Regions from separate parts of the Carboxydocella thermautotrophica DSM 16521 genome, predicted to be linked through region 2. Evidence: riboswitches for the same ligand, from Rfam matches in the RefSeq annotation. Region 2 holds a riboswitch; the other holds the start of a gene.
What was found. Region 2 has a riboswitch for cobalamin ahead of B5D20_RS01330 (precorrin-6A/cobalt-precorrin-6A reductase). Riboswitches for the same ligand answer to the same signal wherever they lie in the genome.
Positions count from the first base shown of each region.

Region 1: another riboswitch for cobalamin. It lies ahead of B5D20_RS02225 (EamA family transporter); the one in region 2 lies ahead of B5D20_RS01330 (precorrin-6A/cobalt-precorrin-6A reductase).

Region 1 is NZ_FUXM01000003.1:104,372-108,228, reverse strand. It holds gene B5D20_RS02235 (DMT family transporter) at 1-29, opposite strand, end outside; gene B5D20_RS13975 (hypothetical protein) at 75-272, opposite strand; gene B5D20_RS13970 (hypothetical protein) at 287-754, opposite strand; gene B5D20_RS02225 (EamA family transporter) at 858-1,673, opposite strand; cobalamin riboswitch at 1,913-2,094, opposite strand; gene B5D20_RS02220 (DUF5362 family protein) at 2,239-2,604, shown strand; gene B5D20_RS14185 (hypothetical protein) at 2,692-2,823, opposite strand; gene B5D20_RS02215 (FmdE family protein) at 3,059-3,610, opposite strand; gene fdhF (formate dehydrogenase subunit alpha) at 3,838-3,857, opposite strand, start outside.
Region 2 is NZ_FUXM01000002.1:79,075-82,931, forward strand. It holds gene thiC (phosphomethylpyrimidine synthase ThiC) at 1-487, shown strand, start outside; gene bzaB (B12 lower ligand biosynthesis ThiC-like protein BzaB) at 484-1,788, shown strand; cobalamin riboswitch at 1,850-2,010, shown strand; gene B5D20_RS01330 (precorrin-6A/cobalt-precorrin-6A reductase) at 2,113-2,865, shown strand; gene cbiD (cobalt-precorrin-5B (C(1))-methyltransferase CbiD) at 2,871-3,857, shown strand, end outside.

The sequences.
Region 1 (3,857 bases), on a different contig from region 2:
GCCAGCAAACTGGCTTGCAATTTAGTCATGTCCGAGCCTCCATTTTTAGTACGGTTTGGAAGTATTAAGAAGCATTATCGGGTAGATTTAATTTTCGTCAAGACACTCATAATTTTCTTAGCGCTCTGTAAAGCTTTTTCTTCCGTTTCACATTCGCTAGCTTTTAACCTCTCAAAGTAAACACCCTCGTGCAATAACATTGTTGTCCTTGCATGTGCCTCAGCTGGTGTTTCTTGATGAACTGTATCTCCATCTATTTCAACAACTAACATTATGCCATCCTTTATTATAACAAAATAAAGTTAATTTCTGGCTGAGATCTAAATAATAAACCATCACAGTTTCTCGATGCGATATTATCTGATCTTACTCTGCCTTGGTTTGTAATATTTTTTCCTGACAGCCAAGCTTTTGCTTTATCACGCCAATTTGGATCATTGGATGCCTGAGGGTATATCAAAACTTCTTCAAAACAATGATTATTATATGGAACTCCAACTGAAAATAACTTTTCATATATTCTTTTCTGGATTTTCTCTTTTTCTTCTACTATTTGAACGTATAAGTTTAACGGTAAATACAGATAGAGAGTATAAAAATAAGTTCCGCCATTCCAATTGTCAAAATTTGTCTGTACAACTTCTAAAACCGCATGTGCAAGTATGGCTACTTCTTTAGCTGACCCTTCTAATGCAAATAATTTTGCAACAGTTGCTACCATTGACTCGGAATATTCAATAAAAGGATCACTCAAATTAATCACCTCAACAAAATGAAATAGTCTCCATAACTTTACATTATTATAACACAAAAAAGGGGGACAGAACCATGTCCTCCCCCTAAATTAATTACACAAATTACACACTTTTTACAGTCTTCTTTCGGTTCCTCTCAATGCTGATTAGCACAACCGCTGCCAGTACCAATACGGCCCCAGTCAGCTTGCTGCTATTCAGCTCCTCACCGGCCCAGAACCAGCCCAGCAATACTGCTACCACCGGATTGACATAGGCATAGGTTGACACCCAGAGGGGATCTGCATTTTTTAACAACCAGATGTAGGCGCTATAACCCACTAGCGAACCAAACAGCACCAGATAACCAAAAGCCAGCCAGGACTGCATCGTAACCTCATTCAGGTCCAACCGGCCCGCCTCTCCCAGCAAAATACTTGCCCCCAGACAGGCCAGCCCTCCGGCCAGCATTTGCATGCCAATGGCAAGCCAGGCCGAATCAGGCCAGTTAGCCTTGCGGGAGTAAATAGAGCCCCAGGCCCAGGAGATCGCCGCCAGCACCACAATTAAGTAATAGCTGTTAATCGCCCCCGAAACACTGGCCAGTGAAGGCGAAATTAGCCAGAGGATCCCAGTGAAACCGAGGATCAAGCCCAGCCATTCCAGGGGCTGCGGCCGTGGCCGTGCCCCCGTGGCCCAGGCTATTAAGGCCATCCAGAGGGGTACAGTAGCGATAATCAAGGCAGCAATACCGGAAGGCACCTGCTGTTCCCCCCACACCACGCCGCCATTACCGCCCAGAAGCAAAAGCGAGCCGACAATCACCGCATATTTCCATTGTTCTACTGTGGGTCTCGGCGCTCCACCTAACCTCGTCCAGCCGTAGAGCATGCTCTTGACACAGGCTTGCCACATCTGAGCGGGCGTGAGCTTATCCATTTTATCACCTCCAGATCGCTTGAGTTAATTATAAACTATAAAATAATGTCGCGCTTCTAATTTTTTGCTGTCTAATTAGCAAAAAAAGAAAAAGGCAGATCAACTCCGCCCTCTATAATAACCTCGCCTGGGTAGACGATAATGGGATAGCAATAAATAAAATCCTCTGCCTTTACAAGCAGAGGACTATTGGCCCACAGAAATAAGCCTTTACTCCCCCTGCCTGTCCGCGCAGGCTCAGGTCACCAACGGAATGAGCAGGTCTCCTGGCTTAAGATCATCGCTCCCTCAGCCTTCCCGGATTAACCCAGTGGCTAAATTGAGGTCGCTCCCTTTCACAGTGGCGGGACCGCGTCAGATTCGCACTGACTTCCCTTTTCAGTTCCGTTTATACGGAACCACTCATTCCTGCTATGTTTTTGTTTATCATAACACAGTTTCAGTGGAAATGCAAGTACTACCAGTCCTGGCCTATATTTTTCTTCCATTTTTGGCGAACTTAAGAGGAATTTGTCAACAAAGGGAGAATATATCTGATTATAAAAAATGTAAATGGGGTGATATTTTGGTTGACAGGGAAATTTTATCTCAACACAGCAGGTGGGTAGGTTTTGTAGGTATAATGACTGTTATTTTCGGCGTTATTTCAGCTATTGCTGGTCTCTTTGCTTTTATCGTAGGTGCAATTCTTGGAATTATTACGATAATACTGGGACTGAAACTGCGCGGTGCAAAAAAATATGCCGACCAGATCATCACTTCCGGTGGCGATTCCACTCAGTTGAACATGTTGTTTATGAACCTTAATACTTACTTTAAAATTCAAGGAGTATTAATCATTATCAATTTGATTATGATAGCCCTGGCGATTTTCTTCGGAATATTTGCCGGTGTTGCCTCAATGAACATGATGAGCCCCAATTCATTCTAGCAGTAATATAAAAATCAATCGAGTAGAAAGGGGTGATTAACCCCCGTCCTCTCACACCACCGTATGTACCGTTCGGTATACGGCGGTTCACCAAGCTTGACGAATGCGATGATAACGTTCAGTTAAACTCTTCAAGCCCTGACTATGCCAGTAGGCATTGTTCAGGGCGTTATTTAATTGTCGAGACATACGCCAGTAGCCTTTACGGGCATTAGCCATTATACATTATATGGACTACTCGCTCCGGTAGGCCCAGGGTTCGTGTTCGGCCCTTCACCAGTTTGACGTCAATACTGCTTCAGATTCCACCTCACGGAGGACACCCTGTCTTAAGCTACGGCTACTGCTACCTTCGCCGTTCGGGATTTTCACCCTATAGACAACGCCCATGCCGGGCGCACAAAAATTAGGGAGGGCAAATTTTTGCCTTCTCCCTGTCATGTACTATACAAATTTACCAGCCACGATTATACTCCCCGGCACAGGGAATGCAGACAAACTGACCATCTTTTACCCTGAGTCGGGCTTCCATCACTGATTCCCCGCACTCCGCACAGGTCCAGGACTTATAGATTCGGGCCCGCTCCGGAAATTCCAGTGGAATTTTTTGCACAGTACAAAAATCATCTTCCTGTAGCTCCAGTATAAACCGGATTCTTCCCTCCCGGTCAAGCCCCAGCTTTTCCAGTTCCTGACGCCAGCCGACGCTCTTTACCACTATTCTGATTGCTTCCCTGTTTTTCCTATTCCCTATAGTATAAACCTGTTTGCCATAATCCCGGTAAAGCAAATTTCCTTTACCTAGCGTACAGCCCGTTAATACCTGAATAGCATCCACCCCACAGGCATCATTTTCCACAATCGCTACCAGCTCCTCATCCTGAGCTCGCTCTACCCCCAGCTCTTTAAGGGCGATTTGCGCTACCCGGTAGCCCACTGCCAGGCCAGGACATTCATGGCCGTGAAACTCTACACATCTTTCCCAGGGCGTTCTCGTTCTGTCCATAACAGCTTCCCTCCATTCTGTAGAAAAATTATATACCTGTAGCTAAAATTTAGCAATAAGATGGATAGGTGGGCAGGTTTTGTCGGCATTATGTCCATTATTTTCGGCACCATTTCGGCCATCGGCGGTCTCTTTGCCTTTGCTGTGAGTGCGATTAAAAAAATACGCCGACCAGATTATAGCTTCCGGTGGCGATCAGACTCAGATGAACCTGTTGTTTATGAGCCTTACAATTTCCTTATCTTCA
Region 2 (3,857 bases):
CTATGATAAGCTATTGAAGATCCTGAAAAAACACGACATAGTTTTAAGCCTGGCTGATGCTTTTCGTCCCGGCAGTGTCCATGATTCGTTAGATACAGTTCAAACAGCAGAACTAGCTGTAATAGGTTATCTAGTAAAAAGAGCAAGAGATTTTGGAGTGCAAGTCCAGGTTAAAGGCCCTGGTCACACTCCTATTCAGGATATCCATCCTACAATTAACTTAATGAAGAAATTGACCTCCAATAGTCCATACTTCGTTTTTGGCCCCATTGTAACTGATATTGCACCTGGTTATGATCATCTAACCAGTGCCATTGGGGGAGCATTGGCTGTCGCTGCCGGTGCCGACTTTATCTGTTATGTTACACCAGCAGAACATGTTGCTTTTCCCACTGTAGAACACGTTTACGCAGGGGTGGAAGCGGCAAAAAAAGCAGCTAGATTTGGCGATCATTATAGACTTCAGAAAGGGAGGAAGGGGAAGTGACTCAACTGGAAATGGCCCGTCAGGGGATCATTAGCAAAGAAATGGAGTATGTTGCGGCAAAGGAAAAAGTATCACCTGAATTTATTCGCCAGGGAGTAGCAGAAGGGACGATTGTTATATTGAAAAACAAAAACCGCAAAGATAGTAATCCGGTTGCCATCGGCAAAGGGTTAAGAACAAAGGTGAATGCCAGTGTCGGAACCAGCCCTGATAGCACCAGTCTGGAACTGGAACTGGAAAAACTTCAGGTTGCAGAAAAGGCCGGTGCAGACACGATTATGGATTTGAGCACTGGCGGGGATATCAATGGAATTCGGAAAGAAATCCTGGCTAAAACCAAATTACCTGTTGGCTCTGTGCCCATTTATCAAACAGCAATAGAAGCAATCGCCAAATACGGTAGTATTGTCGAAATGAAAGCTGAAGATATCTTTGCTACTATTGAGGCTCATGCTGCTGATGGGATAGATTTTATGGCTATCCATTGTGCCCTGAATTTTGATGTGGTCAACCGGCTGAAAAAACAGGGAAGGACAATGGATATAGTTAGTCGCGGTGGTGCCTTTTTAACTGGTTGGATGCTGCACAACCAGGCGGAAAATCCTCTCTATACCCAGTTTGATCGGCTTTTAGAAATAGCTAAAAAATACGATGTTGTCCTCAGTATTGGTGACGCCATTAGGCCTGGATGTATAGATGATTCTTTGGATCGTGCCCAGGTTCAGGGCCTAATCATTGCTGGAGAACTGGTTGACCGGGCCCGGGAGTATGGGGTTCAAGTTATGATTGAAGGACCCGGGCATGTGCCAGTACATCATATCCACTCTACGATTCAGTTACAGAAAGAATTGAGCAATCAGGCCCCATACTTTGTCCTGGGAACCCTGGTTACAGATATTGCGCCTGGTTATGATCATATTACTTCAGCTATAGGAGGCGCACTGGCTTCGGCGGCAGGAGCTGACTTTATATGCTATGTTACACCTGCTGAACATTTGCGCTTGCCCACTGCCGCTGATGTCCGGGAAGGAGTAATCGCTGCCAGAATTGCCGCCCATGCAGGGGATCTGGCTAAAGGCGTCAAAGGGGCGGCTGAATGGGATTTAGCCATGGCCAGGGCTCGTAAATCATTAAACTGGGAAGAACAGATGGTTGTAGCAATCGACCGGGAGAGAGCGGAAAAAATACGTTCGGAACGAGCACCTTTAAATTCAAGCGATGATGTTTGTACTATGTGCGGAGATTATTGTGCCATGAAAGTGGTAAGCCAATATCTTGGCGTTCCGGCCGGAGAGTGTTAATTTTTCAGAAAATTATTGTTGCCTTATAGACAATTGAAAAGGACTAATGTTATAATAAAGCCAACAAAAAAGTGTAGCAAGTTTAGGGAAGTCAGTGAAAATCTGACGCGGTCCCGCCACTGTGAAAGGGAGTCTGGTACAAATTAGCCACTGGCAATTACCGGGAAGGCGTACCAGATGATGATCTTGAGCCAGGAGACCTGCTTGCTACTTGCCTTCACCTACGGAGGATAGGGAAAGGCAGGTTGTTGGTAAGAAGGCTAACCCTGCCTATAGCGGGCAGGGTTTTTGTTTTTATCTTTCATAAACGGAGCCGTGAGAGATATGATCGTAATCTTTGCCGGGCCCAAAGCAGGGGAAAAACTTATTCGTCCACTTAAGGAACACGGTTACTGCCTTTGTACAATAACGGCTACTGACCTGGGAGTAAAACAGGCATTAGCTAATGGAAGCGATTATGCTTTTACTGCAATGGAAATGTTTGAGCATTTACCCTGGTTAAAGACAAACTATCAAATTAAGTTAGTTATCGATCACTCCGGACCTATGCTCTCTCAATCACCTTTTTTTCTGCTGGAATGGTTTCAGCGAAATGGTTATGAGATCATTAAATATCGTGATGCTCTGCCATTGTTGCCAGATAATAAACTGCTTCATCGAGTTAATTCCTGGGAACAACTGGCGGCAAGCTTGAATAATTTTGGTCGTAACATCTTTTTGACAACCGGTAGCAATAACCTGGAATTTTTATTAAAACACCCATCGCTAAAAGAAAAACAATTTATTGTTCGCGTAATCCCCGACAGTAAAGTGGTTGACAAGTGCCTCAAAAACGGTATTAGTCCCAAAAACCTGATCGCCATGATGGGACCTTTTTCTGCCAAACTTAACAAGGCTTTATTTCAAGCCTATAAAGCCGATGTAATTGTCGCTAAGGAAAATAATGCTGAGATAAAGAATAAGGCCAAAGCTGCTTTTGAGTTAGGCTTACCATTAATAGTTTTATCTAAGCAAGAGGAAAACGCTTTTAATAAAATAGATGATGTAATTGCTTATCTAAATAATAAGGGGATTTAGGGACTATGAAGAAAAATATGTCCTTTTTTTCGGGGAAAAAAGGCTATACTACCGGTAGTTGCGCAACGGCAGCTGCAGTATCTGCCTTGCTGGCACTAGCGGGTAAACATCCCCAGCAAATAAAAATAATTCTACCAGACCAAAAGACGATTGACATTCCTGTTGCCAGCTGTGGTATTGGCACTGACTTTGGCTGGGCTGAAGTAATTAAGGATGCAGGTGATGACCCTGATGTTACCCATGGTCATATAATTGGTGCTTGTGTACGATTGATTGAGTCGGGTCATATTGTTATCAAAGGTGGTAAAGGGGTTGGCGTCGTAACAAAACCGGGATTGAAAGTTGCCGTAGGGGAGCCAGCCATAAACCCTGTACCAAAACAAATGATCCTGGATAATATTAAAAAGACCCTGGTCTCCCTTGGCATTAAGCAGGGGGTAGAAATCACTATTTATGTACCGGAAGGGGAAAAACTGGCAGAGAAAACATTGAATTCTAAACTGGGGATTATTGGTGGAATTAGCATACTGGGAACAACCGGGATTGTTGAGCCCATGTCTGAAGAGCGATTTAAGCTATCCTTGTTGCCTCAGCTGGAAATTGCCCGGGCAGCTGGGTACAAAGAAATAATCCTGACGCCGGGCAGAGCAGGCCAAAAGGCCGCTGAGAAATTTTTAGCTTTTCCTGAGGATGCCATAATATTGAGCAGTAACTTTATTGGTTTTATGCTGGAACATGCCATTGGAATGGGTTTTAAAAAAGTTATTATTTTTGGTAGCCTGGGTAAATTGGTTAAGTTAGCAGGAGGAATTTTTTACACTCATTCAAAAATTGCTGATGCAAGACAAGAGATTTTGGCCTGTCACACTGCCCTTCTGGGGTTTTCGTCTGAATTAGTTAGAAAAGTCTTTCTTGCTAATACCACTGAAGAAATAATAGATCTGCTTAAAACCCATAACGGGGAAAAGGTCTTATGGCAGATAGCAGCAGAA